Regions from separate parts of the Mucilaginibacter sp. P4_D1 genome, predicted to be linked through region 3. Evidence: riboswitches for the same ligand, from Rfam matches in the RefSeq annotation. Region 3 holds a riboswitch; each other region holds the start of a gene.

What was found. Region 3 has a riboswitch for S-adenosylmethionine ahead of AC1DV1_RS25405 (O-acetylhomoserine aminocarboxypropyltransferase/cysteine synthase family protein). Riboswitches for the same ligand answer to the same signal wherever they lie in the genome.
Region 1: it holds a riboswitch for S-adenosylmethionine, as region 3 does, so the genes downstream of both, metH (methionine synthase) here and AC1DV1_RS25405 (O-acetylhomoserine aminocarboxypropyltransferase/cysteine synthase family protein) in region 3, are expected to answer to the same signal.
Region 2: it holds a riboswitch for S-adenosylmethionine, as region 3 does, so the genes downstream of both, AC1DV1_RS06415 (peroxiredoxin family protein) here and AC1DV1_RS25405 (O-acetylhomoserine aminocarboxypropyltransferase/cysteine synthase family protein) in region 3, are expected to answer to the same signal.
Region 4: it holds a riboswitch for S-adenosylmethionine, as region 3 does, so the genes downstream of both, AC1DV1_RS08610 (peroxiredoxin family protein) here and AC1DV1_RS25405 (O-acetylhomoserine aminocarboxypropyltransferase/cysteine synthase family protein) in region 3, are expected to answer to the same signal.

Annotation. Positions count from the first base shown of each region.
Region 1 is NZ_JBFUIJ010000027.1:30,023-37,676, reverse strand. Features, by position in the region: gene AC1DV1_RS20295 (DUF6891 domain-containing protein) at 1-472, shown strand, start outside; gene AC1DV1_RS20290 (DUF6438 domain-containing protein) at 524-1,429, shown strand; gene metF (methylenetetrahydrofolate reductase [NAD(P)H]) at 1,505-2,461, opposite strand; gene metH (methionine synthase) at 2,788-6,477, opposite strand; SAM riboswitch class I at 6,632-6,742, opposite strand; gene AC1DV1_RS20275 (Bax inhibitor-1/YccA family protein) at 6,878-7,606, opposite strand.
Region 2 is NZ_JBFUIJ010000004.1:221,981-229,634, reverse strand. Features, by position in the region: gene AC1DV1_RS06435 (TonB-dependent receptor) at 1-638, opposite strand, end outside; gene AC1DV1_RS06430 (cytochrome-c peroxidase) at 742-1,704, opposite strand; gene AC1DV1_RS06425 (YceI family protein) at 1,893-2,561, opposite strand; gene AC1DV1_RS06420 (peroxiredoxin family protein) at 2,628-3,956, opposite strand; gene AC1DV1_RS06415 (peroxiredoxin family protein) at 3,985-5,304, opposite strand; SAM riboswitch class I at 5,522-5,635, opposite strand; gene AC1DV1_RS06410 (protein-disulfide reductase DsbD domain-containing protein) at 6,076-6,522, opposite strand; gene AC1DV1_RS06405 (AraC family transcriptional regulator) at 7,339-7,654, shown strand, end outside.
Region 3 is NZ_JBFUIJ010000043.1:30,622-38,275, reverse strand. Features, by position in the region: gene AC1DV1_RS25440 (DUF5990 family protein) at 1-52, opposite strand, end outside; gene AC1DV1_RS25435 (menaquinone biosynthetic enzyme MqnA/MqnD family protein) at 238-987, opposite strand; gene AC1DV1_RS25430 (histidine phosphatase family protein) at 1,003-1,620, opposite strand; gene mqnE (aminofutalosine synthase MqnE) at 1,797-2,993, opposite strand; gene AC1DV1_RS25420 (hypothetical protein) at 3,200-3,721, opposite strand; gene AC1DV1_RS25415 (trans-sulfuration enzyme family protein) at 3,819-4,940, shown strand; gene AC1DV1_RS25410 (hypothetical protein) at 5,022-5,849, opposite strand; SAM riboswitch class I at 6,181-6,291, shown strand; gene AC1DV1_RS25405 (O-acetylhomoserine aminocarboxypropyltransferase/cysteine synthase family protein) at 6,539-7,654, shown strand, end outside.
Region 4 is NZ_JBFUIJ010000006.1:176,364-184,017, reverse strand. Features, by position in the region: gene AC1DV1_RS08620 (SusD/RagB family nutrient-binding outer membrane lipoprotein) at 1-846, opposite strand, end outside; gene AC1DV1_RS08615 (SusC/RagA family TonB-linked outer membrane protein) at 852-4,034, opposite strand; gene AC1DV1_RS08610 (peroxiredoxin family protein) at 4,456-5,028, opposite strand; SAM riboswitch class I at 5,151-5,265, opposite strand; tRNA gene AC1DV1_RS08605 (tRNA-Arg) at 5,615-5,688, shown strand; gene AC1DV1_RS08600 (adenylate kinase) at 5,787-6,368, shown strand; gene obgE (GTPase ObgE) at 6,489-7,496, shown strand; gene AC1DV1_RS08590 (hypothetical protein) at 7,570-7,654, opposite strand, start outside.

The sequences.
Region 1 (7,654 bases), on a different contig from region 3:
TCAGCATCAAAAGGAAGCTTTGCAGTGGGCAAAACCAACCGGATTTGATAAGCTGGCCAAAGCATTTGACCAACTGATTGCTCAAAAGATAGTATGCCTGCACAATGCCGGTTATACCAAACAAGATGGCGCAGGCGATTGCATGGAGACGATAGAGCGGCTGGAGGAATTAGGTGTTAAAGCTAATGGCTTTTGCTATTATCACTCGCAGGATTTAGCCAGGGCTATTGACCCCAATACCCGGAACTTGTATTTAGGTTTTGATAGCGTTACGCAAAATGACGACGAAGCCCTGCAGGTTGCCCAAATGATTATTGCAGCGGTCACGGAAAACGGCCTCCAGGTAAACTGGCCAGGCACGGTTACCCAACGGTTAGAAATTGTAAACATCGACTGGAAAAAAATACCCGACGATGAAGAATGGGGAGCAGAGCGGGTTATACAATTAATGGCGAAGCCCCAAAGCGGATAAAAAACCATTTTGGAAGATTTAGTAACCGGCTATAGCAAGTTTATGACAGGTGTGCAAATACAATTTTTACGCAGAAGTTTTTTGTTGACTTTAGTGATGTTCGTGGCATCACTAAAGTCCTGTTCGGGAAATTCAATAGACTCTATTAAAACAGACAAGGATGTATTCATATTCGTAAAACAGTTTTTTAGTAAACAAAATGCAAAAGAAAAGTTCGATAATTATTATACCGAGGCTATTGAAGTTCCCGACTCCCTAAAAAATAAGCATTGGTTTAAGGCGGATATCGACAATAACGGAGAAACAGACTTACTTGTTTGCGGTGCTGAGGACCGATCAGAAATCTTTGCTATACTTTCCTTTAAGGGCAAATACAAAAGAATTGTACCCAAATACCTTTGTAGGTATCATTTTTTTTATCCGGCTATAAAAAGAGAAAATGGCAAAAATGTAGTTTTATTTTACAGTCCTGATAAAAATGGTCATTACGATGAGTCAGGAAAATTCATTTATACAAAACTCGATTGCGATACGCTTACTGTAATCGACAACAAATTTGTTAACTATGTTAAAGACCCTGTTCGGCACGATATAAACCAGGTTATTATTAGTAATGACGGATTCTGCGAAGGCAATTGCATGCCTTTTCATATTAACATTGATGCAAAAAAGCACACTGGCATTATTATAGACCCAGTTAATAAAACGCACACTATTAAAATAGCCCGTGCGGAAATAGACAGTATTTTATTATTGATTGAGCGTTCAAACTTCAGCCATTTAAAAGATAAGTACACTGTAGGTTGTACAGATCAAACTACAACCACGCTGACTGTTATTTATGATGGTGGTAAAATAAAAAAAATAGAAGATTATGGTTCGTCCGGAAACTTTACGCTATCAGAAATATTCCATATTGCCTTTAATTTAAAGGGCATTGTACGAAATGGTCGATAACAATCTGGTTCTTTGTTAACTACTTATTTATTCCAGTCTCAAGCAATTACTCACTGTAAAGCGACTTTTAATCCCCTAAAAAATCGCCTCCGCAATCCTTTTAGTTGGCCCGGCGTTGCTCATGGTATAAAAATGCAGTACCGGTACGCCAAAAGCTATTAACTCGCGGCATTGGTTTATCATCCATTCTACACCGATATCCCGAACGTCTTTTTCTGATTTGCAGCCGTTAACCGCGTCGCATAAATCTTCGGGCATATCAATATGGAAGGTTTTTGCTAAACCGATTAACTGTTTTGAGTTAGTAACAGGTTTTAACCCTGGTATGATAGGCACATTGATGCCGTTGGCCCGGCAATTATTCACAAAATCGAAGTATTTCTGGTTGTCAAAAAACATTTGGGTAACAATAAAATTTGCACCCATATCCACCTTTTGTTTCAGGTATTTAAAGTCGGTTTTAAGGTTTGGTGCCTCAAAATGCTTTTCGGGGTAGCCGGCAATGCCAATGCAAAAATCGGTTTTCAGGCTATCGTCGTTGTGTTCATGCAGGTATACGCCGTTGTTCATGTTCACTACTTGTTGCAGCAAATCGGTAGCGTAGTTATGCCCGTTGGGGGTTGGCACAAATGATGCATCGCCCCGGCGTGCATCCCCACGCAAAACCAACACATTCTCGATGCCTAAAAACTGCAGGTCAACTAAGCCATTCTCTGTCTCATCCTTGGTAAAGCCACCACACAACAAATGCGGAACGGTATCTACCTTATATTTATTCATGATAGCCGCGCAGATGGCGATGGTACCCGGGCGTTTGCGATAGCTCAACTTCTCCAGCAAGCCATTATCATGCTGCTTGTAAATAAAGTCCTCGCGCAGCGAAGTAACATCAATAAACGGCGGCTTAAACTCCATTAATGGGTCAATGGCATCGTAGATGCCCTGAATGCTCTGACCCTTCAGTGGTGGGATAAGTTCAAAGGAAAAAAGTGTTTTGCCTTTTGCATTAGCAATATGTTCCGTTATTTTCATTGTTTGTTCTGGTACGAGTTTCTTATTATATCCGTCATTGCGAGGTACGAAGCAATCCCCGATTTGCAAATCCGCCCTGTATAGTTCGGGATTGCTTCGTACCTCGCAATGACGGTTTGTTGTATGTTATTATCAATATTTTTTTAATGTAGAGACGCAACATTTTGCGTCTCCCGCATGCAAATCCAACCTTGCAAATCCGCTTGTCTGGTGGGAGACGCAAAATGTTGCGTCTCTACAACAACCCCGGTTGCAGCCATGTCATTACTTTTTTTCCAGCTCCGCTGGTGAATACTCGCAATGACGGTTTTTTGTTTATTCTACTTTTAATAATTTATGTTAGGACCAAGCCAACGTTCAACATCCTCAATTGTCATTTGCTTCCTCAAAGCATAATCCTCCACCTGATCTTTACTTATCTTACCTAATCCAAAATACCTGGCCTGAGGATGCGCGAAGTAGAACCCGCTTACAGCTGCTGCAGGTGTCATGGCTAAACTTTCGGTAAGGTGCATTTTGGCATTTTCCTCGGCCTTCAATAACTCAAATAAGGTTGTTTTCTCTGTGTGGTCCGGGCAGGCAGGGTAGCCCGGGGCTGGGCGGATGCCTTGATATTCTTCCTTGATGAGGTCGTCGGTGCTTAGCTGTTCGCCTTTGCTGTAGCCCCAGTATTCTTTACGTACCAGTTCGTGCATTTTTTCGGCAAAGGCCTCGGCAAAGCGGTCGGCGAGGGCTTTGGCCATAATGCTGTTATAATCGTCATGGTCGGCCTCAAATTCGGCAACCAGTTCATCGCAGCCAATGCCCGTGGTTACGGCAAAGCCACCAAAATAGTCGGGCACACCGCTTTCTTTTGGTGCGATAAAATCCGATAGCGCATAATACGGGTCGCCTTTAACCTTTTCGGCCTGTTGGCGCAGGGTATGGATGCGGGTTAACAAAGTAGTGCGGCTTTCGTCGGTATACAATTCAATATCGTCTCCAACACTATTGGCCGGCCAAAAACCGATAACACCGTTGGCGTGTAGCAGCTTTTCTTTTACTATCTTTTTTAACAATACCTGTGCATCATCAAAAAGTTTTTTAGCCTCATCGCCCACAAATTTATCGGCAAATATCTTAGGATAGCTGCCGCGCAATTCCCAGGTATGGAAAAACGGTGTCCAGTCGATATAAGGGACTAATTCTTCCAGTGGATATGATTCAAATACTTTGGTACCGGTAAACGTTGGCTTAGGCGCTACATCGCCGTCCAGGCTAACCTGGAAACGGGCTTGCCTTGCCTGGTCGATAGTAACAAAACGTTTATCCGATTTTTTATTCAAATGCGCTTCGCGCGATTTTGCGTATTCATCTTTAATATTTTTGATATAGGCATCCCGGCCATCACGGTTCATCAGGCTGCTGCACACGGTAACACTGCGCGATGCATCAAGCACGTGGATTGCAGCACCCGAGTAATGCGGATCGACCTTAACAGCCGCATGGATACGCGAGGTAGTAGCCCCGCCAATGATTAACGGAATAGTAAAACCTTCGCGCTCCATCTCTTTGGCAAAGTGGACCATCTCATCCAACGACGGCGTGATTAAACCGCTGAGCCCGATGATATCTACATTTTGTTTTTTAGCTTCTTCAATAATGCGTTGCGCCGGTACCATTACCCCCAGGTCAATCACCTCGAAGTTGTTACAGGCCAATACCACCCCTACAATGTTTTTACCAATATCGTGCACATCGCCTTTTACGGTGGCCATCAATATTTTACCGGCATTAGCACGGCTGCCGCTGCTGTCTTCGCCGGCATCAATAACCCGTTGTTTTTCCAACTCGATAAATGGAAGCAGGTAAGCCACTGCCTTTTTCATTACCCGGGCCGATTTTACTACCTGTGGCAAAAACATTTTGCCTGCGCCAAATAAGTCGCCCACGATGTTCATGCCGTCCATCAGGGGGCCTTCAATTACTTCCAGTGGTTTGCTGTATGTTTGGCGGGCTTCTTCCACATCGTCATCCAGGTATTCAATAATGCCTTTTACAAGCGCGTGCGATAATCTTTCCTGTACGGTTCCTTTACGCCATTCTTCATCGCGTACAACCTCTTTACCTTTACTTTTTATAGTATCTGCGTATTCAACAAGGCGTTCGGTAGCATCGTCGCGGCGGTTAAGCAGTACATCTTCTACCAGCTCAAGCAGGGTTTTATCTATTTCCTGGTAAACTTCCAGCATGCCGGCATTTACGATACCCATATCCATACCTGCGCCAATGGCATGGTACAAAAATGCGGAGTGCATAGCTTCGCGCACCACATTGTTGCCCCTGAAAGAGAAGGAGATATTACTTACCCCGCCGCTCACTTTGGCATGTGGCAGGTTTTGTTTTATCCAGCGCGTGGCTTCAATAAAATCAACCGCGTAATTGTTATGTTCCTCCAAACCGGTTGCAACGGTTAGGATGTTGGGATCGAATATGATATCCTGAGGAGGGAAACCAACCACATCAACCAGTATATCATATGATCTTTTACAGATCTCGATACGGCGTTGTAACGAATCGGCCTGGCCGGTTTCGTCGAAGGCCATTACAACCGTGGCAGCGCCATAGCTCAGGATTTTGCGGGCCTGCTCAATGAACTTTTCTTCGCCCTCTTTAAGCGAGATGGAGTTTACGATACCCTTACCCTGGATGCATTTTAAACCAGCCTCAATAACGGTCCATTTTGATGAATCGATCATGATAGGCAGTTTGGCAATATCAGGTTCGGATGCTACCAGGTTCAGAAATTTTACCATTACCGCTTCCGAATCAATCATGCCCTCGTCCATGTTGATGTCGATAACCTGGGCACCGCCCTCTACCTGTTGCAGGGCAACGGCCAAGGCGGCTTCATAATCTTCAGATAAAATAAGTTTCGAGAATTTTGGCGAACCGGTGATATTGGTACGCTCGCCCACATTTACAAAAATGCTGTCGGGCTTTATGGTAACCGCTTCCAGGCCGCTCAGGCGCAGGTCGGGTTCAATTTCGGGGATAAGTCTTGGGGGATATTTGGCCGCTTTATCGGCTATGCATTTGATGTGCTCGGGCGTGGTGCCACAACAACCACCCACAATATTAACCAACCCGGCTTTAATAAAATCATCAACCTGGTGCGCGGTTTCATGCGCGGTTTCGTCGTACTGGCCAAACTCGTTTGGTAAACCAGCGTTAGGATATGCCGATATAAATACATCTGCTTTCTCAGAAAGTTCGGCCAAATGCGGCCTCATTTCTTTGGCACCCAAAGCGCAGTTTAAGCCCACTGAAAGCAGGTTGGCATGGCGTATCGAGTTCCAGAAAGCTTCAACAGTTTGCCCCGATAAGGTACGACCAGAGGCATCGGTAATAGTACCGGAGATCATGATAGGCAAATGCTTGCCCGACTCATGGGCGTATCTATTGATAGCGAACAAGGCCGCTTTGGCGTTCAAGGTATCAAATATGGTTTCAACCAATAATAAATCCGATCCGCCATCAACCAGGCCACGTACCTGGTCGTAATAGGCATTGGCCAAATCATCAAAGGTAACGGCGCGGTAACCAGGGTCGTTAACATCTGGCGACAAGGACGCTGTACGATTGGTTGGCCCAACGGCACCCGCCACAAAACGCGGCTTTGATGGATTTTTTTGATTGTATTCGTCGGCCACTTCGCGGGCAATACGCGCGCCTTCGTAGCTAAGTTCGTAGGCCAGCTCTTCCAGCTTATAATCGGCCAGTGAAATAATTTGTGTGCTGAAGGTATTGGTCTCGATGATATCGGCACCGGCATCCAAATACTCGGCATGAATGGCCTTGATGATATCCGGGCGTGTAATATTCAAAAGGTCATTATTCCCCTGTAGATCGCTGATGTGATCTTTAAACCTTTCACCACGAAAATCCTTCTCGGTAAGCTGGTACCGCTGTATCATGGTACCCATAGCCCCGTCAATTACAAGGATGCGTTTTTCTAATTCTTTTCTAATGTCCATGGTTAGTATCAAGTAGTTAGTATCAAGTATCAAGTACGGAAACTCCGGCCCATGATTTTTAATTAGATCAACACAAAAAAATCTTGCTACTTGATACTAACTACTTGCTACTAAAAAAAGCTTACATCGAAAAGTCGGGTGTTCAATTGACTTTCGCTTATCTTTCCAGGGGCTGTTTAGCCGGCCGGGTAGAATGTAGCACCTTGTGAAGCACAGGTTGCTAAGACATCGCAGGGTCTAATCCCTCCGTCTTTCTCCATAAGCACTGCAAAGGTGCATAATAAAGCCGTAAAATGCAATAGTTTATATGCCCGGCTATGTGTACGCTAAGTAAATTTATGTGTACAAAAAAAGCTGCCTTTGCGGGGCAGCTTTTAAATAATAAATATTGGTTGCTTTATTACCTTCTGCTACCGAACAAGCGAAGCATTGAAGTAAACAAGTTAATAAATGTGGTATAAAGCACAAACGCACCCATGATCACCAATTTTTTTGACTCAGCACTTCCGTACTCAATACCTGCACCAATTCTTTTCAGCATTTGCATGTAGTAAGCTGTTAAACCAACCATCAGCACCACAAATACAAAGCTAAGTATATAGCTAAGTTGCGGACTACCTAAAAAGAAGTTAACCATGGCCACAGCAAATGCACCAAAAAAGATCATAATTAAAATTGAACCAAATTTGGTTAAATCCATAGTGGTAAAATACCCGGCAATAGCCATTATACCAAAAACTACGGCAGCACTAATAAATATGGTAAATATGGATGTTGCCGTATAAATAAGGCCAAAAATGCTTAAGCTTATCCCCACTGAAGCAGCGTAAGCAATAAACAAGAACAAAATAACGGGGTACGATAACCTGTTGAGGCCAAAGCTTATAATCATCGAAAAGGCAACTGGTGCAAATATGGCTACATAACCCAAAGTTGAAAATCCGCCTCTTTCCTGGTCAACGATAAGGTTCATCAGGCCGGGGTTAAGAAAGAATTCGAAAGCGCAAAAAGCAGAAATGCCTAATGCTATAAACATCCATGCAAATACTTTACCCAAATATTTACGGGATGCATCGTCTTCAGTTAATTGTATAACGTTTTTATAAACGTATTGATCTTTAATTTCCATTTTTTTATTAATAAATTAATACACGAATATACGAATAATCGGTGAATA
Region 2 (7,654 bases), on a different contig from region 3:
GGAATGGAGTTTAAATCGTATCCTGTAGACCCATTGCCCAGGCCACCATAATTTACGTTTGCGCTTTTGTGCCTGCGCTTGCCATTTACAAGTACCAGCACCTGATCCGGTCCCAGCCCCCGTAACTGGGCTAAGCTAAGCGCCGAACCTGCATCACCCGCATTGCTGCCGTTAACCGAGTGGAACGATGGCGAAATGTACTGTAGTATTTGTGTAACACTCACTTGCGGGGCCGATTCAAGTAAAGGCTTGATATCGATAACATCGACAGCTGATGCGGAATTGAGCTTGGTACGGTTGGCATTACGCGAGCCAACAATCTGCACCTCGTTAAGATTATTACCTGCTGGTTTTAAAACAATATTGAACTCTTTGAGTCCATCTATCTCTACTTCCTGGCTTTCATACCCTAAAAAGGAAAATACCAGGTACTTGCCATTACGCACTACGATAGTAAAAGTACCATCGGCCTTGGTAACCGCGCCTTCATTCAATCCTTTAATGCGTATTGATACGCCCGGTAAAGGAGCTTTATCATCGGCAGCGATGACTGTTCCGCTAACCGTTCGTTTTTGTGCAAATATGTTTTGCCCGTATGCCAGGCTGAAAAATATAAGCAGGAGTACAACTTTTTTCATTTTACAATAGTTTTAGACAAAGCAGTGGCTAAGACGGTGTTTTTTACACCGCATGCACAGCATATGTCCATGATTAATTAATTATTTAACAGGGGAGTTATTATCAGTTTAAGGCGATTTTTTGCTTAAAACGATCGTCGGTAAGCGCTTTTAAAAATTCAACTATATCATTTACCTCTCCATCATTCAGGTTTAGCGGTTTATCCAATGACAAATCCCGGTTAATACCATCCTTCACAATAAGCGATGGGTTGTTGTAATATTCAACCACACTTTTCAAAGTTTTAAACTTTCCGTTGTGCATGTAAGGGGCAGTAACCGCAACATTGCGCAGACTGGGTATCTTAAATTCCCCTTCTTCTGTTTTGTTGTTAGTAATCTTTGACCGGCCCGGATCATTCAAATCTTTACCATTGTACAAACCAATACTTTTAAACCTATCTGCGGTAAAATCTTCGCCCGAATGGCAGTTGTTGCAATTGGCCTTACCAATAAACAATAAGCGGCCACGCGCTGCCGAAGCTGATAAAGCATTATCGTCGCCGTTGATATAGCGATCATAGGGGCTGTTGGAAGTTTCAAGTGTGCGCTCAAAAGAGGCAATGGCCTTCAACAGATTATCTTTGGTGGGTGTTGATTTAAATATCTTTTGAAATGCATCTGCGTAGTATTTATTATCATTTAATTTTTTTACAGCATCTTCAATTGGTAGCCCCATTTCGGTAGCCGAGGTGATTGGGCCAAGGGCCTGTTCTTCCAGTGATGATGCACGCCCATCCCAAAACAGGTGCGGCCGACCCGACAGGTTAGTTAGTCCGGGTGAATTTCTTGAAGTAAGGTTTCCTTTTATACCTACACTAAAAGTAGCAGTATCGGCAAAGGCAAACTCCGGTTTATGGCATGAGGAGCAACTGATGGTATTATCGCCAGAAAGTATCGGGTCAAAAAACAGTTTTTCGCCCAATTGTTCTTTGGTTTGCACATCATCTTTAGTGCCCACAAAACTCATAAAGCCTATCAGCGTACCGATAGCTACAATAACCAAAAGTATTTTTCCTTTTTTCATATCTTATGCATTCATGTTTCTTTTATAAACTTGTACGGATAGTTGCCGGGGTACCCAATGCGCCCCGGCTCCAGATCCGTTTCCAAACTTTACGCGAGTTTTTAAATGCCGTTTTTAGTCAAAACAATGGCTATCCACCTAATTGGTGGTCCATTTTTATTAAATTTCAGTTCGTTGAGTTCAAGCGCTTATTGCGCCACAGCGTTGAGGTTTACATTCAAATCAAAATCATCATAGATCACTTTGTCGCCCAGATTTTCAAAAAAGTTTTTCGAACGGAACTTGATATCGTACTTGGTACGGTCGATGGTGATCTTCGCCGTAGCCGCCAGCTTTTTGCCGCTCACCGTTACTGTTGCAGGGAAGTTTACCTCATTGGTAATGCCTTTTATAGTCAATTTGCCTTTAACATCATATTGGTTTCCTGTAGTTTTTGCTGCCGATAAGATTACAAAATTAGCCTTCGGGAATTTTTCTGTATTAAAAAATGTTTCACTTTTTAAAGTACTCACCAGTTTATCATTTGATGCCTGGTCTGTAAGATCGGCATCGGTAATGGTGTTAAGGTCTATGTCGAAGTTGCCGCCTTTAAGGGTGTTATTTTCAATGGCAAAGTTGCCGTTACTTACCTTTACTTCGCCATTATGATCGCCTGTGGCTTTTTTTGCAGCCCAAGTGAGTTTGCTGCTTTCATTATCTACCTTAAAGGTTGATGTTTTAAATTTTTTACCTACTGGCAAGGTTTTAATAGTGGCAGACCGGCCTTTGGTCAGTTTAACACTTTTAATAGCCGATGGTGTAAACGCGGTTAACGATACTAATGCTGTAAATAATACAGCGCCTGATAATTTGGTCATGGTGGTTTTTATGGTTGTTTAAGTGTACCCGGCAAGGCTGTTACCCCTGCCGGGATTTAGTTTAGTTTATTTTCCTTTAAGTTCTTTATTGTTGTTACCTGTAAGGTTGGCCGCGCTGGCCGGTACCGGTTCTGCAATCAGTTCATCCAATAACTTGTTGAATTTTTTTTCGTAATCCTGGTAATATTTACCTGTAACGGTACCGGTATAGCCTGTGTAAATTTCACGCACATCGCCTTTCCTGTCGATAATGATAGTGGTAGGGAACGCTACAAACTTGTTTAGTGCGGGCAGTTTTTGCGAAACCAGTTTTTTATCGGCCAGTCCGCCAAAAACAATGTCGTACTGAATGTTGTACTTATCCCTTAGCTTACCTAATGTGTATTTAGCATACTCCAGGCTGTCTTTTTGTTCGAAACCGATAGCAATTGCTTCTACCCCACGATTATGATTTTTATTGAACCACGGTGATAGGAACACCGTTTGATCGGTACAGTTAGGGCACCAGGTACCAACAATTTCAATGATGGTTACCTTCCCTTTATACTTATCATCGCTAAGTGATACTGGTTTGCCGTTTAAATCCGGAAAAGTAAAATCCAGTTTTTTGTAGCCTTCTTTCAGGTAGGTTAATTTATACGGATCAGGCAATTCGGCCTTATCGTCTTTAACCGCGTCAAACTTGGTATTGTCATAAATGCCAGAGCCAATTTCGCCGCTTAAAGTTCCATCAGCGTTGATCTTGCCTTTGTATATCTTAGGGCTTGGGCCGGTAAAACCTGATAATTGAAACTCATCACCCTGAACCGTACCTTCCAGCTCGCGGCTATCGCCGGTTACCTGCATAATTACACCAGTAAGTTTATTGCCTGTTTGTTGTAAAATGGCAATTTTGTTGGGCACCTGGTCTTTTGAGTAAACTTTCAACTCCCATTTGCCGGTTAGGTTGGCCGTTGGCGCAACGTCCTTCCCTGGTTCAACAAAGCGGTAGGTTTTACCATATTCGGCGGTAAAAGGCAGAGAATTGCCCTTGAAACCTGGTACCAGGCTGCGGTATTCGCCGCTTAGCGTTCCATCTTCCTGAACTTTGGCCACCAGGGCGGCATCATAGGTATTCATTTTGATAAATACGGAGTCTTTACCAATTTGCTTTACGTGGAAATTGTCCCGGCGGCTTCCGTTAATCAGTGTAAATACAGCATGCCCGGCATCTTTTCCCTTTAGTTCAAAGTTGAAAGGCACCTTAGTTTCGGCCACAGTAAATACGCCGCGCCATAGCCCTTGTTTGATAAACTTTACAGGCGTTTTTTTATCCGCAGCCAACGCCGCTGCGCCACTAAACAATAAGCCCACAGACAGGCATTTGAATGAAGTGATTAAGTTGATGGTTTTCATTTGATTAGTTATATAAGATCAGTTAATGTTAATTTCCTGGGTGGGTTGATGGATTTGCAATAGCGGCTGTTTCCGGGGCCGGTTCGGCAATAAGCTCATCTAATAATTTATTAAATTTCTTCTCGTAATCCTCGTGATACTTACCTGTCACGGTGCCCGTATAACCGGTATATATCTCCCTTACATCGCCTTTTCTATCAATGATGATGGTAGTTGGGAAGGCAATGAATTTATTCAAAGCAGGCAACTTTTGCGATACCAGTTTTTTATCGGCCAGCCCTCCAAAAGCGATATCATAATTGATTTCGTATTTTTCTTTCAGCTTGCCCAAGGTATATTTGGCATATTCCAGGCTGTCCTTCTGTTCAAAACCTAATGCAATGGCTTCTACACCGCGCTGATGATTTTTATTGAACCATGGGGATAGAAACACGGTTTGATCGGTACAGTTAGGGCACCAGGTACCTATAATCTCTACAATTACTACTTTACCTTTGTATTTGTTATCACTCAAGGAAACCTGTTTGCCATCGATACCAGGGAATGAGAAATCAAGTTTTTTATAGCCTTCTTTTAAAAATGTGAGTTTGTAAGGATCAGGTAATTCAACCTCTGTTTTTTTGGCGGCATCAAATTTCAGGTTTTTATAGATGCCAAAACCTTCTTCGCCGCTGATGGAGCCATCGGCATTGATCTTACCTTTTATAATGAACGGACTTGGGCCGGTAAAGCCGCTTAGCGCAAACTCATCGCCTTGTACGGTACCTTCCAGTTCGCGGGTGTCACCAACAACGGTCATTACCACACCGGTAAGCTTGTTCCCTTTTTGTTTCAATAAGGCTATAGATGCAGGAACGGCCTCTTTACTGTATGTTTTGATTTCCCATTTACCGGTCAGGTCGGCTTTAGGGGCTACATCTTTGCCGGGTTCTACAAAGCGGTAGGTTTTACCATATTCTGCAGTAAATGGTAATGAGTTGCCCCTGAAACCCGGTACCAGGCTACGGTATTCGCCGGTTAAGGAGCCATCATCCTGAATTTTGGCTACCAGCGCGGCATCATAGGTATTCATTTTGATATATACAGAATCCGTACCAATTGATTTCACATGAAAATTATCTCTGCGGGAGCCGTTGATGAGTGTGAAAACAGCATGCTCGGCATCCTTTCCCTTCAGCTCGAAATTAAAAGGCACCTTTGATTCGCTTACGGTAAATTCGCCGCGCCATTTTCCTTCTTTTATAAATTTAGGCTTTGGGGTTGCATGGGCCGATAACACGCTTACCCCGCTGAGCAATAAAGCGGCAGATAGCAGCCTTGTTTTGGTTAAGTAGTTTGTAGTTTTCATTTTGTATAAGTTTTAATTGTTGTTAATTGATGCGATGCCGGAAATTTGGGCATAGGTTATCCATTGGGCTTTACAGCCTTTGAAAAAACACTATAAATTTTTAGGGTATCCGGCTGTTAAAACCAGAAAACGTACTGAACCAGGCAACAACATCGTTTGATGGCCGCGGGTTGTAGCTGTGGGTAATGGCTGTTAAGTGTGTTCATGACTGTTAGTTAATTTATATTCCGGCGGCATAATTGCTATCGGAAAAAGTTTAGCACTTATTTCAGACTGCTGAAAAGTTGCTATAAGATCATCGAGACTTCCTCTCCCTTATTCTTTATAAATCAACTAATTAATGGTGGGGTTAATTAGAATGGTGTAAAGATAACAACAAATATGATAAATACAATAAAATCTATAGATTTAGTAGAATATTTTTAAGTTTTGTATGTCTTTTTTAATTTTTTCTTGTAAAACGACAAACATCCTGAACTGTACAGCACACGCCTGAATTACCACCATAGCAAAGCAACGCACTTAGTACAGCCAGGATGTATATCTTGCTCAATATTTTTTAAACCTGGAATGTAAAGCGTTAGCAATTATGGTAACAACAGCCAGGGGTGCCACCATGCTGTTTTCGGGCTTTTGTAAATAAAGTAAACTTTGGTTTCATGGTATTAGTTTTATTAATAATGATAACGCGTTTAAAAGCGATTACCATTTTAACAGACCGATTGGTGGCTATCGTGCTGCTTTTTATATGATTTGGCTTATATTATATTTTTATTTTACAGGTACACTAAATTCTACATCGTCTGGCGGTAAACATTGCTTATCGCTGCATACCATAAAGTTCACGGTACCACTAACGGATGCCTGCCCGGATTTAAGCTTTACTTTTTGCTGAAATATAACAGACTTTTCAAAGTACTGAACATTCATACTAAATGACTTTTCGTACTTGTTTAGTGCCTTCGGTTCTTCTGTGCTCCCTAATAAGGTGTAACTTTCATTAGCGGCAAACTTAAGGGTAGTTTTTATCGGCCCCCCATCTGCCAAATGCTGCGAATAAATATGCCAGCCCTTATCGATGGTTGCTTTAATGAAAACGATAGCCTGGTCATTATCTACCTTTTTTGCAGCATATGACCATTTTACAGGGGTAAGTATCTGTCCGAAGACTGTGCTGCTTAATGTAATAGTTATGGCTGCCAGTATAATTTTTCTCATAAAGTAAATTGTTTTGTAGAGTGTATCCTATGTATAAAATTGCGACTGATGAATCAACAACTCGTTAAGATAGCGTTACAATTTAAGTTGCTCTTATGAAAAAACTGGTTATAAAGCGTATTCATTATGATTAAGTTTACCTGACTATAGCTTGCCTTAAGAATATTAAATGCACTCCCCTTTTTGGGTCGAATGAGCATTAAAAGCTAAGGCGTTGTAAATATATAATTAATTCTATTAAATCCATAGATATTATAGAATTAATTGTTTTCAATAGAGACTTATTACAACGACATTTGCATTGTAATTTGTTCAAAAAACTATAGGGTATTGGGGTGAGTATGAAATACCAAAACCGTAAGACATTGCATCCCACCGCAATTTAATGTATATACCGAAGCTTTCTCCCGTAAAGATTTTCAAAATATAATTCTTCTGATATGGAGAAGAAAACAATCGACGGTTGTTCGGTCCCTCTCCGCAAACCCAACAAACCTGGCATTAGTCGGGTTTTCGTATTTCATAACATGGACAGAAGCTATCGACATGTTCTAAATCTCTTTGTACGTTTTTGACGAGATGTTGCCGTGAACAAGGGTGAAAACTATATAATATACCATTATTAACGGTTCCAGGCGGTGAATCTTTTCGTGATCTGTAGCTGAAGACAGTTTCTTTTTCTATTTTAGGATCAACCCTCTTGTGGTGCATTTTATGGCGAAAATAAAAATCACGCTTCCTTATTACACAGAAATCAATGATTTTTTGGCCTCTATTCCATGGCCAGGACGAACAACTGATCCAGACTTCTACTGTTTGAGGTTAAAGCCACTCGATCAGGACCGACAAATATACCGGCCACCTTTTAAACGTTCATTTTATTTTTTCGCCCTGCTATTCAATTCCGGTAAGATCGAAGTTAACTATGGCGATCAGACCATTCATGATCCTGAGTCGTATCTCGTCTTTCATTCGCCCAATCTGGTGTATAGCTTTGCTCATAACAATGCCCTGGAGGGTTATGTGATTTATTTTAAGCCGGAATGCTTCTCATTCTTCAAACCAAACTTTCAACAGCAATTCCCCCTATTTGACGTGTTACATACTAACCTGTTTAAGTTTGACCACGCCA
Region 3 (7,654 bases):
AGGCTACCCCCGGAGTGGGTTTTTCGAGGATGATATGAAGAGATAGTTCCATGGTTTTATTTGAATTTGATTAGTTTCAATAAACAACGGTTAAGATACTGAAATCGCAAACTATATCTTTGATCCCTAAGTGTGATTTTAATATCATTTAATTTGTCTGAACTCGAATTAAGCGAATTTTTAGAATTTCTCGAATCAGCTTTTTTAATTCTGTAAATTCAGGTTCAAACCAAACTTTTAATCGTTCAATCGCTTTATGTAATCCAAAAACATATATAAGGCCTTCTTCTTCTCTTCGGTTAAATCGAAATCAATTTTTACCATCAGGTAATCAACAATATCAAAGTCATCACGCATAGGCAACTCTTTAAATAACTCATGCCGATGATCCAGACCGTATTTCAGGGCGGCGTTAAATTCCTGCATAAAATCATGCGGGATTGGTTTGTTGGCTATCCAGCCTGCAAACATGAACGGCAGACCGGTGAACTTTTGCCATTCTTCGGCCAGATCATATACATATTTATACTGGTCTTTTTTGCCAAAGGTACGGTCGCCTATTTGAACAAAAGCCGTATCTAAATCGGTCGACAAGCTGTAGTTTGGTGCAGCCTCAATTAACTCCGGGCTGATTTTCCAATAGTTTTTGAGCAGTACACGCGCCAGGTTATTAGATGAGCGCGATTCGGGATCAAGCTGTAGGTACTTAATATCGTGTACCGGGCAATTACTGAATATAAACACCGAGTTTACCGCACCAACGGCACCAATACAGTAATCGGATACTATTTCCCAGTTGGACAGGCTTAATGTGGCCGCCACAGGAATAAGGCCGATATCCACCACGTCATCAATGAGTTTTTGGGCACAGTCAGTTGGGGTGTCCAAGCTTAGTTCTATTTTATCTACAAAACCGGTATGTTGAAGGCCGTATATAAAGGGTTTGGTATTAGTGTAGCTTACTGCTGATATTCTGATCTTTTTCACAAGAAACGTTCTCTTTCAGGATTGTTTTAAATGTTCGGCATTGTTAAAATCTACGATAGCAAATTGTTGGCCATCATAAATAACTTTGTATAAAACCAAATTTTGATGTGGGAAGTTATCCATTTCGCTCAATGGTTTGCCGGTTAAAATACAAAGCAATAAACGCATGGCGCGGCCATGCATGCAAACCAGCACAGTTTTTTCTTCGGGATGGCTCATGATCACTTCCAAAGCTTCGCGCTGGCGGATTTCTACTTCGTTGGGGCTCTCGCCGCCTTCAAATTTGCTATCGAGGTTTCCATCTAGCCAATCGCGCATAATTTGCAAAAACGCAGCTTTGTTTTCCGGTGTGGGCAGTTGGCCCTCATGTATACCCCAGGCCAGCTCATCAAGGCCTGAAAGCCTTTCAAAAGGCAATCCGCCATCCAAAAAAGGCTGAATGCTTTGCTTTGTACGTTTTAGCGCAGATATATATGCTTTATCAAAAGGTACATATTTATAAGCCGCATAAAACTGTTGTGCCTGTTTGCGGCCCTCATCGTTTAGGTCGGTATCAACCCCCCTGCCCTGGATAATTCCCAATTTGTTGTACTCAGTTTGGCCGTGACGTACTATGTATAAGGTTTTTTGCATTTTCTAGCTGAAAGCTGAAAGCACAAGGCTTAAAGCTTTTTTATTGTTGTTATATTATTTATGTGGACAACTCCAGGCAGCCCTTTCATTTTTGCTTTCAGCTTTTAGCCATCCGCCTTAAGCACTTTTATTTTTGCTTTGTGCTTTAAGCCTTCTGCTTTAGGCTTTTGTTTAGCTTAATTGATTACCGGCAGCTTGTAATATTGAGGCTTTGGCTGGGTTTCAGGAAATTTAAAATCATTGTAATCGGTAACTACGTTATAAAGCGTATCGCGCTCAATAGGGTACCTGCCTATATGCTTAATCAGTTCAACCAGTTGTTTGGTGCTCATACCGGGGTGCTGCTCTTCGGCACCTGCCATCGAGTAAATTTTGGTGGTATCGTCAAGCGTACCGTCAATATCATCTACCCCAAAATTAAGCGAAAGCTGCGCCGTGGTGCGGCTGATCATGGCCCAATAGGCCTTTATATGATCGAAATTATCCAAATAAATCCTCGCGACAGCATAATTACGCAAATCTTCAACAACAGTTGATTCGGGTACGTGCGACATCTGGTTATCCTGGTTGCGAAATTTCAACGGGATAAATGTTTGAAAACCACCTGTTTTATCCTGCAGCTGGCGTAAACGTTCCATATGGTCAACCCGGTGATGGAATTTTTCGATATGGCCGTAAAGCATGGTGGCGTTTGAGCGGCCGCCTAACTTGTGCCATTCCTCGTGTATGGCCAGCCATTGGTCGCCGGTACATTTATCTTTTGAAATCAGATCACGAACCTCGGGATGGAAGATTTCTGCGCCGCCACCTGGTATAGAGCCTAAACCGGCCTCCATCATCAGGCGCATGCCCGTGGCGTAGTCAATTTTGGCTTTTTTGAAAATGTAGTGGTATTCAACCGGCGTTAACGCCTTGATGTGCAATTCGGGGCGATGGGCACGTATGCGGCTGAAAAGCTCCTGGTAAAAAGGGACATCATATTGCGGTAGTACGCCACCTACAATATGTACTTCGGTTACCGGTTCGTCATCGTATTTGGTTACCATGTTAAACATTTCGTCCATTGTATACTCCCAGCCTTCGGCTTTTTGTTTAAGCAGGCGCGAGTACGAACAAAATTTGCAATCGTAAACACAAAGATTGGTAGGCTCGATATGGAAATTACGGTTGAAATAAGTTTTATCGCCATGGCGCTTTTCGCGGATGTAGTTGGCTAAAACACCAAGGTAACCAAGATCGCCTTGCTCATATAACGTAACACCTTCATCAAAGGTAATCCTTTCGCTGCGCTGTACCTTTTCGGCAATGTGCTTTAAATCAGCAGGCAGGTCGGGATTTTGTAATAATAACTGTAAATTATGCTCAGCTTCCATTCAAAAAACTTTGAACAAATGTAGTAAAAAAGCGGAAAGCTTAAAGCCAAAGGCCTAAAGCAAGGGGCATCTTTACAATAAGATTATGAGTGGGGAAAGCTTAAAGCCGAAGGCTGAATGCAAAAAGCAAATTGGAGAAAGCCGAAAGCTTAAGGCTGAAAGCAAAAAGCTTAAAACAAGAATTGGAATAGCTTTCGGCTTTTAGCTTATAAAGCGGTTATGGTTGTAATATTCACGCCTCTAAAGCAATCGTCGGCGCAATTACGCGGCACATAGCCGCAGTCGGAAATAAGGCCGTTGTTTTTGGCTTCAAATATGATATCATTGGTTGAGGCATCAACCTTAAGCCATTCGGTACGGGCCTTTAAGTAAATGTCATCTATGGTTAGTGCTTCGGCGGCATCATTTGGGTGTGTATTTATGGTGGCAGCGTCCTCATGCCAGGTTTCAGCGGTATCAACTTTATTGGTACCATCATTACGTGATTGTATCCGGATATAATCACGCGAAACTACCTTGCCATTACTTACGGCTACTTTGATAGTAACACCAAACCCTACCCATGAACCAAAAACTGTTGTATAGGAATAAGAGTTTTTTGAGCTGTTTTTGAAGCTTATCCAGGCTTTATAGCTGGCATCGTATTCGCTTTGTTTGGCGATGTTTTCTTTTTTACAGGCCGTGGCCGTTAATAACAGGACAATTGTAAGCAGGTACAGGTTTTTCATGTTATGTTTTTTAACAATTACGCAAAATTTACACGGCCCGCTACAACACATTACAAATAATCTTATTTACTTTGAAGGCACAACAACATCAGCAATAATGAAAACTGAAACTATAGCTATCCACGCAGGCAACCACGTAGACGGATCATCAAAAGCCGTAATACAGCCCATTGTTATGTCGACTACTTTTGAGCGTGGCAAAGATGGCGGCTTTCCCGGCGGGCATATTTACAGTAGGGCATCGAACCCTAACCGGGCCTTGCTTGAAAACGTTATAGCCAAATTAGAGAGTGGCGCCGATGCAGCTTCATTTTCATCTGGTAACGCGGCGGGCATGTCGGTATTCCAGTCGCTGGCCCCTGGTACACATATTATTTGCCCGGATGATATGTACCACGGTTTGCGTAATCAGCTTAAAAACCTATTTGCGGGTATTTTAACTTTTGATTTTGTTGATGTTAACGATATTGAGGTTTTGACTCAACATATCAAGCCCGAAACCGGGGTGATTTGGGTTGAGACGCCGTCAAACCCGTTGCTCAAGATCACCGATATTAAAAAAGTAGTTGCCTTTGCCAGGGTAAATAACATTAAAGTTGTTGTTGACAATACCTTTGCCACGCCTATATGCCAGCAACCATTAGCTTTGGGTGCCGATATAGTAATGCACTCGGCCACCAAATATTTTGGAGGGCACAGCGATTTAATGGGCGGCGCATTAATCACCGCCGAAAAAAGCGATTGGTGGGCAAAAATACGACAGGTACAGGAAATGGGTGGCGCTATCCCCTCCCCAACCGACTGCTACTGGCTGGTGCGAAGTATTAAAACCCTGCCTTACCGGGTTAAGGGCCATGTACACAATGCGCAACTGTTAGCTGAGTTTTTAGAGCAGCACCCTAAAGTAGAGCAAGTATTATATCCCGGCCTGCCATCGCATCCGCAGCATGAGATTGCCAAAGAGCAGATGCTGGCCTTCGGCGGCATGCTTTCGTTTATTATTAAGGGCGATGAAAACGATACGCACAACATCATCAACAAACTCAAAATATTTACCAAAGCAACCAGCTTAGGCGGTGTGGAAAGCCTAATTGAGCACCGCGCAACCGTAGAAGGCCCCGACACTAAAACACCAAGGAATTTATTGCGGGTTTCGGTTGGGTTAGAACATATTGATGATTTGGTGGAAGATTTGGAGCAAGCCCTTTTCGAAAGGTAAAGGGAAAAAGGTATATTTAGGATAAGATTTGACGTGAGAAATCTTTTTCATTTATTGCTTTTCATGCTGCCTACATCTTCGTTAAAAAGCAGTTTTGACCGCTAAATTTACCATCTCTTCCGCATATTGATTGGTTTTGTGACCACTAATTCGTGTGGTTATTATTGGCATATCTTTGTATATGGCAGCTATCCGCTGTTCGAATTTATCTTTCATATTTACAAACCTGCCCGGATTTTTATAGTAGTACTCTACAGCGCACAAGCGGGCTGCAGGGTTTTTGCTAAAAAGAAGCATATAATCAGTTTCTGGCGTTAGCTTGCTTTTTACGGCGTTGAAATTAATCCGACTATCTAACTGGATCAAGAAATAGCCCATTACAAGATAATAGCCGTAGGTAGTCCCGGAAAAAGGTGTCATTAAAAACCGTAGCTGTTTATTTTTCGAGACAATTTTAACACTGTCGTTTAGTGGTTTTGACATCCCATCATAGTTAAAATAGACCGGTTCAGAATGTGTTTCCTGCTTAAATTTAAATAAAGGAGAACATATTTTTTTATACCTGGCATTTAGGAGGGCGTTATACGGTATGCCGGCATCTAACTTATAACTTATCAACGAATCTTTAAAAAATATAAACTGATAACCTATTCGCAGGTAGTCTGATTCATAAATCCTTGAGACCTCAGAATACCCAAAGCCAATATCCTCCATTGCATGTTTTGACGTAATAAGCAGATTGAGCACCCCCGCGGGATTTGTTTTATAGGTATCAGCCAGTTTTCTGATAAAAAGAGAATCAGCAGTAACAACCTGTTGGTTTACGTTTTCTACTTTTTCCCTCTCCTGCCCAAACATCATGGTTGTTGAACAGCAAATGAAAATTACAAAAGCGAAAAACTTATTCATGCAATGGTTTATTGGCGATACAAGATAATAAAATTTGGCATTTAAAAACAATCCTTCGCCACGGTCTATGCCCTCTCAAACCGCTATTCCAGATGTTGTCGCTTGGATTAGATAATTCGACTACTAATCGGAAAGATGCCTGTGAGGATACAGGCATCGGAGCAACAACAAAGATTTTGACACAAAAACCTTTTACCTTTCGCCTTTTACCTTTACTCTTCGCCTCTTAATAAAAATAAAATTTGGTATTTAAATAAATATCCGCTTATCTTTGGGACATTATTTGGTAGCGATACCATAGTCAATCAATTCTCCGCATAGTTCGGGTATTGATTTATAAAGAAGCGGCGAGAGATCAGGCTCAATGACCCGCTGGCAACCCTTCAGTTTTGAAGAAGGTGCCAATTCCTGTCCCGGCAAATAACACCGGGGGATATAAATTTATAGCCATGAAAAGTTTAATTACAATTACTACAAGCAACATTTTTAATACCCAAAACGGTAACATACAACGCATTAGCCCAATTATCGGCTGCATTTGTATGTGTTGCTGCTGTTGATGCTTTAATACGTCCATTTTTCAATCCCTGGAAACATACGTGTTGTAAAACTGGTAAACATTTTATCAGCTTGTCAAAAATCCATCTAAACAACAAAATTTAATTATAACCTTTTAAAAATCTACAACTATGTCAGCCTTAAAATTCGAAACCTTACAATTACACGCCGGCCAGGAAGTTGACCCTACTACAGGTTCACGCGCGGTACCACTTTATCAAACTACATCGTACGTATTTAAAAACGCCGAGCATGGCGCCAACCTGTTTGCCCTTAAAGAGTTTGGCAATATTTATACCCGTTTGATGAACCCCACTACCGATGTGTTTGAAAAACGCATTGCCGCTTTAGAAGGTGGCGTTGCGGCTTTAGCCACCGCATCGGGTCAGGCCGCCCAGTTTATAGCTTTAAATAACATCTTACAAGTCGGCGATAATTTTGTGACCTCACCATTTTTATATGGCGGCACTTATAATCAGTTTAAAGTTGCGTTTAAACGCTTAGGCATTGATGTTCGTTTTGCCAAAGACGACACCGCCGAAAGCCTTGAAGCTTTAATAGATGATAAAACCAAGGCCATTTACCTGGAAACTATAGGTAACCCTGGCTTTACAATTGCCGATTTTGATAAAGTTGGCGCATTGGCCAAAAAGCACGATCTGCCGCTGATTGTTGATAATACTTTTGGAGCAGGCGGCTATTTATTCCGTCCGTTGGAGCATGGCGCAAGCGTGGTGGTACAATCAACCACCAAATGGATTGGCGGTCATGGTACCAGCATTGGTGGCGTTATTGTTGATGGCGGCAACTACAACTGGGGCAACGGCAAGTTTCCGCAGTTCACCGAGCCTTCTGAAGGTTACCACGGGTTGGTTTTTGCCGATGTATTTGGCATTGGCGGTCCGTTTGGCAACATTCAGTTTATTATTCGTGCCCGTGTAGAAGGCTTGCGCGATTTTGGCCCTTCGCAATCGCCATTTAATTCATGGCTGAATATACAGGGACTGGAAACACTATCATTACGGGTGCAACGCCATGTAGATAATACACTGGAACTGGCTAAATGGCTTGACCAGCATCCGCAGGTAGCATCAGTAAACTATCCGGGATTAGCATCATCGCCATACCACGAATTAGCAAAAAAATACCTGAAAAATGGTTTCGGAGCTGTGTTATCTTTTGAGATTGATGGCGATAAAGAAGCAGCGGGTAAATTAATAGATAGCCTGAAACTGGTGAGTCATTTA
Region 4 (7,654 bases), on a different contig from region 3:
ATCATTCAGCGCAAAAAGTTTATCAACAATAGTTTTGCTGACGCGGTAATCGTCCCTGGTATCAAACAAATTGCTGATAGGGTTTTGGTTTGGCGAATCTACATAGGTAAATTGCGCGGTTTCGGTGTTAGCGCTGATGTAACTGCCACCCTCGGTTTGTATATCGGCCAAAACCTGTTTGGCTTTTGCAGGCTCCCTATCGGCAATCCTTAACGCAATGCGCAGGCGCAGCGAGTTGGCAAACTTTTTCCACAAGGCAATATTGTTGCCATAGATAACATCGCCGGCAATGGCTTTGCCCGATGGATCAAGCGCAGTTTGGGCTGCTTTTAAATCATCAAGCAGGGCAAAATAAACATCCTTTTGGCTGTCATAAGCGGGTGTAAGATACTGATCTATGTTGGCCGCCTGCTTATAAGGGATATTGCCATAGGCCTCGGTAAGCAAGGTAAATACCCACGAGCGTAGTACCAGCGCCACACCTTTGTAATTGGTATTGGCCTGCGCATCGCCCAGTTTAATGATCTGGTTAAGGTTAACTATACTTTTTGAATAACCTACCGTCCAAAGCTCCTGGAAAGCGCTGTTGCTGTATATATACCTGTCGGGATCGGTATATTGAATTTTGGCCCAGTATTGTACAAACAGTAATCCTGCTTCCATGTTGTTGGCGGTGCCCCAATACGTATCGGCAGTAACCTTGCTTGCTGCAGTAAGGAGGTAATCGGGCTGTGCCGTTTGCGAGTTATTAGGGTTCTGGTTAATATCTACCAGGTCTTTTTTGCACGATGCTGCCGATAATAACAGCGCGCCTGATAATATGATAGTTGTATATTTAAGTTTCATGGTTATTAAAATTTAAGGTTGATGTTGAAGCCAATGTTGCGTACGGTTGGCAGGGTAAGGTCTTCCAGACCCTGGCCGTTGCCGTTGTTAAAGGCGGTTTCAGGATCGATGTTTGGCGCGTTTTTATGGATTATCCACAGGTTGCGGCCAACAACAGATAAGGTTGCCGATTGCAGGCCGACGCTTTTTACCCAGTTTGAAGGGAAAGTGTAACCCAGTTTAACCTCGCGCAGTTTAATGTAAGATGCATCGTAAACAAAAGCTTCATCAACATTGGTAAACCCTTTGTAGTATGATTGGGCAGGTAATATGGTTGTATTGGCGGTGCCATCGGTTTTAACGCCTTTAAAGATCTTGCCATCATTGTAAACCGTTACGCCTGCGGGAGCGCTGCCGCTAACTTGTACCGCGGTTGCCGATGTATTGTTGCCCGGGTAATAATAGCTGATACCGCCGTTTGCAGTACCCCGGCCCGGCAGGGTAGAGGCCAGCACGCCGGTATAGGTACCCGTGCGGTTGGTGTTTGAATAGATAGATCCGCCAAACCTTGCATCAATTAGGAAACCAAGGTTAATGCGTTTGTAGGTAAAGCTGTTATTGATGCTGCCCAGCCAGTTAGGTGTAAATTTGCCCAGGTATTGTTTGGTTGGATTGATAACCGGTGTGCCATTGGCGCCTATAACAATTTGCCCGGATGCATCGCGGGTGTAGGCGTTGCCATATAGGGTACCATAAGGCTGCCCAAGGGCGGCTAACACCTGCACGGTACGGTCGCTTCCTAATATGATGCTTTGCAGGCGGCCTTCATCATCCAGCTTAACTACTTTACTGCGGTTAAGCGAATAGTTGGTGGTTATATCCCAGGTAAAATCTTTTGATTTTATTGGTGTTAAACTCAGTTGCACCTCAATACCTTTATTGTTGATGCTGCCGCCATTGATTAGTTTTTGGCTGTAACCGGTTGATGGGCTTACGTCAACGGTAACAATCTGGTTTATACTGTTGGTATTGTATGCGCTTACATCTAAATGAACCCTGTCCTGGAAAAAGCCCAGCTCAAAACCGGCTTCGGCCGATGTGGTGGTTTCCGGTTTTAGCTTGCTGTTCAAATCAACAGTGCCCAGGCTTTGCTGTGGGCTTGAACCAAAAGGAGCGGTAAAATTATAGTAATTGATAAGTTGATAAGGGGTTGTAGCTTTACCCACTTTTGACCATCCGCCACGTAGTTTGGCATAGGTTAAAATGTCACTTTTAATATCAAGTGCCTCTGAAAGTATCAAACTGCCATTGACCGAAGGATAAAAGTAGGATAGGTTGGCCGCCGGAAGGGTTGACGACCAATCGTTGCGGCCGGTAAGGTTAATAAAGGCGTAATTTTTAAAACCTATTTGTGCCGATGCAAAATAGCTGTAAGTTTTAAGCTTGCCATAATAGTTGGATGATACCAGCGGATCGCGCGAGTTACTTAAGGTGTACAAACCGGCTACTGCCAGTTTAGGTGCTATCTGGTCGTTTTGCTCATTTAATATGGAGCTGATGTTACCACCGCCCAAAACATCTAACGAGAAATCGTTATTGAGTTTTTTGGTGTACTGCAGCCTGGCTTCGGTATTGGTTTCGTTTACGGTGTAGGCATCTTCCTCGTATGATCCAAATGGGGTGCCGTTGGTCCCGTAAGCTACTTTAATTTTGCGCCTGTCGTTATAATAATCAGTCCCGGTACGGAAATTGGCCGATAAGCCTTCGATGATCTTATAATTTAGTTCAACGCTTCCTATAATGCGGTTTTTGTGTTGCCCTACGGTGTTTTCATAGGCCAGCCAGTAAGGGTTGCTATAATAGCTGTTGTTCCAGTTAAAGGTGTTGCCATTAGCATCTTTATAGTTTTTAAGCTGGCTGATATCAACCTGGCGGCCAAACCACGTAAACTGTAGCATGGTGCTGGTTGCACGTTTGCCGCCGGCGCCGGGCAGGTTATCGGCATCGTCTTTAATATAATTGGCAATAGTTGTAACCGTTAACTTAGGGCTAAGCTTGAAGGTAGAGTTAAGCAAAAACGAGTTACGGCCTTGCGAGGTGTTAGGTACAATACCGGTTTGGTGCAGGTTATTGTACGATAAGCGGTAGTCAGCCTTATCGCTGCTGCCTGCCAGTGCTACACCGTTATTTAAGGTTACGCCTGTATTAAAAAAGTTTTTTACATTATCCGGATGGGCCACAAACGGAACAGCCTGGCCGTTGGAGTAAAACTGCGGAATAAGCGATCCGTCAAGCGCGGGGCCCCAGCTTTCGTCAACGCCATCGTTAACGCCGCCGCCTTTACCATCTACATAGCTAAACTTGCCATTTGATCCTTGGCCGTATTCGTTCTGGTAATCGGGCAGGATGTTTACGGTCGAGAAGCTGGTGTTGGAGTTGATAGTAACGCCAAGCCCTTTTGTGCCCTTACCTGTTTTGGTTTTAATAAGGATAACACCCGCCGCGGCCCTGTAACCGTAAAGCGCCGCCGCGTTTGGCCCTTTAAGCACACTTACCGATTCAATATCCTCGGAGTTAAGATCGGCTATGGCGTTGGCAAAATCTCTTGAACCATTGGTGCCCAAAAACTGGCTGTTATCAACAATAACGCCATCAACCACAAACAAGGGCTGGTTGTTATTGCCTATCGAAGTTTCGCCGCGGATAATGATGCGAGACGACCCCATATCGCCCTGGCTGTTGGTAACCTGCACACCGGCAATTTTACCGGCCAGCGCGTTCACCAGGTTGGTTTCCTTGGCTTCGGAGATATCTTTTGATTTCAATCCCTGAACCGAATAGCCCAATGTCTTTTTATCTTTAGAGATATTGAGCGCCGTGATCACCACCTCGTTAAGGGAGTTTGGTGCATCCTGCAGTACAATTTGCAGGTTGGTTTCGGCTTGCTTTACCGTAATTTCCTGCGTTGCAAAACCGAGATAGGAAACTTTAAGCACATCGTTAACATTGGCGTTCAGGCTGAATTTGCCATCGGCGCCGGTTTGTGCACCATTAGTGGTGCCTTTTACAGCTACACTTACACCTGGCAATGGCAAGCCATCGGATTTAGCGGTTACCGTGCCGCTTATTTTAACAGATTGCGCCGCAACTGTTTGGATGAGAAAAAATGGCAACAGGAGTGCCAGTAGAAATTTGTAATTTTTTAACATGATGGTTAATGATTAATAGTTTTTATTGCCGGTATAGCAAAGCCGGTCATCAGCATTTTGGGCATAGCAATGCCTGCTGTTGAATTTATAGTACCGGTAAATTGATTGTTGATTGTGTTGGTTATAAGCAGAGGCGGCCAGCTGCAGCAGGGGACCCGTGGCTAATAACCGTTGCCTTTATTTAACAGCAACAACGCATACCCTGCATATACAGGTAAACAGAAGCGAGGGAGAACGGTACGAATTTGCTGGCAGGGAATACGCTTGGAAAAGGTGTTCTTGTTGTTTTCATAACAATTTGATATATAGATAGTAGTATTAAGTAGATAGTGCCGTTTTGACTCAAAATATAAGAATTTGACTAAAGAGGTTTTTGAAACCCGAAACTTTGAGCTTTATGCCTTCTGCTTTAAGCTTTTAATTAGTTTACAGATGCAGTTTTATTGTTAACCAGCGCATCAACTACTTTTAGCATCGATGCAAATTCCTGGGTATCATAAAGGCGGGTGAGGTATACAATTTTGCCGTCTTTGTCAATAACCACGTTGCGGGTTACACCGCTTTTTTTGTTGGCAAAGCGCCCGAAAATATCGGCACCAGGATCAAGCGCCAGCGGATAGCTGATGTTCATTTCCTGCTGAAAATGTTGCACTTTTTCAAGCGGTTCGTCCCTATCAACGCCGATAAGTACCAGGCCTTTGTTCTTATAAGCCTGCCATACATCTCTTTCAAGATGAGGCATTTCCTGGCGGCATACGCTGCACCAGCTTGCGGTAAATTGCAGGATAACTATCTTACCCCGAAGCTGTTTTAGTGAAGTTTGGGTGCCATCGGCCAGTACCAGTTTAAAATCATCGGGCGCTTGCTCGCCGGTTTTAACAATATAACCCCGGTCAATTGATGCAGGCAGGGGAGCAGGCGTTGTGGTTTGCGCAACGGCCAAATAGCCGGTTATTAATAAGGAGCAGGTGATGAGTAGCTGTTTAATTTTCATAACGTAAATTTTTAACTGCGTTTTTATAATGCAGGGTTAAAAGCACTGGAATTTAAATAAACAAGAAATTTGGGCGATAACGATATGATGGCACAGCTATATAGCTGTAAGTAACGTAACATACATTATCTTTTCCGCCACTTAAATGGCGAACAGGAATTAGCACCTTTATAACAATTGGGCTTACAGGTTGCTAAGACATCACAGGGCCTTTCCCTCCGTCTTTCTTGATAATTAAATTAAAGAACTGTTTAGTGATGCAAATATATAATATATTCTACTAAATACATAGACATTATATAATTTAATTGTCATGAAATGAATAGTGGTATTGAACGATGGTCACGACTCATCCAGGCTAAGCTACACCGGCCTATCTATCTCCGGTTCATGCCGCAAAAGGGGTAACCCCAATTTTGTTTAATTGGTTCTATATGCGATATCCGGGTAAAAAATTAAACATATAAAACAAATACCTGATTTACGGAGGAAAGTAAGGCCATGTAAAACTGCGAGTTACAGGTTTTTTGAAAAAAAAATGTGAGAGATTGAAAAGAAATTCTATCTTTGCATTCCGTTTCGAAAAGCACTCGTAGCTCAATTGGATAGAGCGTCTGACTACGGATCAGAAGGTTAGGGGTTCGACTCCCTTCGAGTGCACATATAATTTGCCTTTAAATGGGTTTAATCCATACAGGTACAAAGTTAATCCTAAGCCTTTCTGTGTTGTACCGAAAGGCTTTTAATTTATAACGAGCATGCTAAACCTGGTATTGTTTGGTCCTCCCGGAGCCGGGAAAGGGACTCAGTCACAAAAGCTTATTGAACAATATGGATTGATCCATTTATCAACCGGCGATCTTTTACGTGGCGAAATTGCACAAGGAACAGAACTTGGGTTGGAGGCAAAGAAGTTGATGGATGATGGCAAGTTGGTTCCTGACGCGGTTGTAATTGGTATGATCAGCAATAAGCTGGATAGCAATAAAGACGGTAAGGGTTTCATTTTTGATGGTTTCCCCCGCACGGTTGCACAGGCAGAAGCTTTGGATAGCCTGTTAACCAGCAAGCATTCGGCAATAACCGGAATGATAGCGCTTGAGGTTGATGATAATGAATTATTGCGCCGCCTATTGCTACGTGGTAAAGATTCGGGCAGGCCTGATGATGCCAATCCGGAAGTGATTAGCAAACGCATTCACGAATACAATGATAAAACGGCGCCAGTGGCCGGTTTTTATAAAAACCAGGATAAATTTAAAAGCATTAATGGTATAGGCTCGGTTGATGAGATTTTTGGCCAGATACATGCCATTATCGAAGCCTGGTTAAAAGATTAATATTAAATATAAGTCCGGAAGACGGTAAGTCAGTAAAGTCCGAAAGTTAGGAACGTCAAAATTCTTAAACTTTCGGACTTTACTGACTTTCGGACTTTCGGTCTCAAAAAGAGAAAAATTATGTCGCAAGGTTCCAATTTTGTTGATTATGTGAAAATCTGTTGCCGCAGTGGCCACGGAGGGGCGGGCTCTGCGCATTTACACCGTGATATATTGACCTCAAAAGGTGGCCCCGATGGTGGCGATGGCGGTCGTGGCGGCCACGTTATTGTTAAAGGCAATGCCCAGCTATGGACTATGCTGCACCTTAAATACCGCAAGCACGTTATTGCCGGCGATGGTGATTCGGGCGGCAGTTCATTACGTAGCGGCAAAACCGGAAGAGACGAGATTTTAGAGGTACCCCTGGGAACAACCGTTAAAAATGCCGAAACCGGCGAAGTGATCTTCGAAATAACCCAGGATGGCGAAACCCGTATTTTAACTCCCGGCGGCCGTGGCGGCCTGGGTAACTGGCATTTTAAAACCCCAACCCAGCAAACTCCCCGCTTTGCCCAACCCGGCGAAGATGGTAAGGAAGACTGGAATATACTGGAGCTAAAGATCCTGGCCGATGTTGGTTTGGTGGGTTTCCCTAATGCCGGTAAATCAACCCTGCTTTCGGTAGTATCTGCCGCCAAGCCCGAAATTGCCGATTACGCTTTTACAACCCTGGTTCCCAACCTGGGCATTGTGTCATACCGCGATAACCGCTCATTTGTAATGGCCGATATCCCGGGCATCATTGAAGGTGCATCGCAAGGTAAGGGATTAGGTTTTAGGTTTCTGAGGCATATCGAGCGTAACTCGGTACTGTTGTTTATGGTACCTGCCGACACTACCCGAACCATCAGCCAGGAGTATGAAATATTGCTGAATGAACTGCAGGAATACAATGCCGAATTGATGCACAAACCACGTGTGCTGGCAGTAACTAAAATGGATTTATTGGATGAGGAACTTCAGGCCGAAATGAAGAAGGAGCTGCCGGAGGGTGTGCCATCCATTTTTATTTCATCGGTAGCTCAAAAAAACCTGGCCGGATTGAAGGATTTGCTTTGGGCCGAGATCAATAAAGCAAGTGTTTAAATTGCTTTAAATAGTTGGACTAAAACTGTATAAAGCTTATATTTTTTTGTATTTTTTTGATATAAATTGAAACTTATTTAGCAGAATACAGCACATATTTGTCACTCAGCATATCCATATGAAAGCCCTTATAACCCGGGAAACATTTACGGATAATG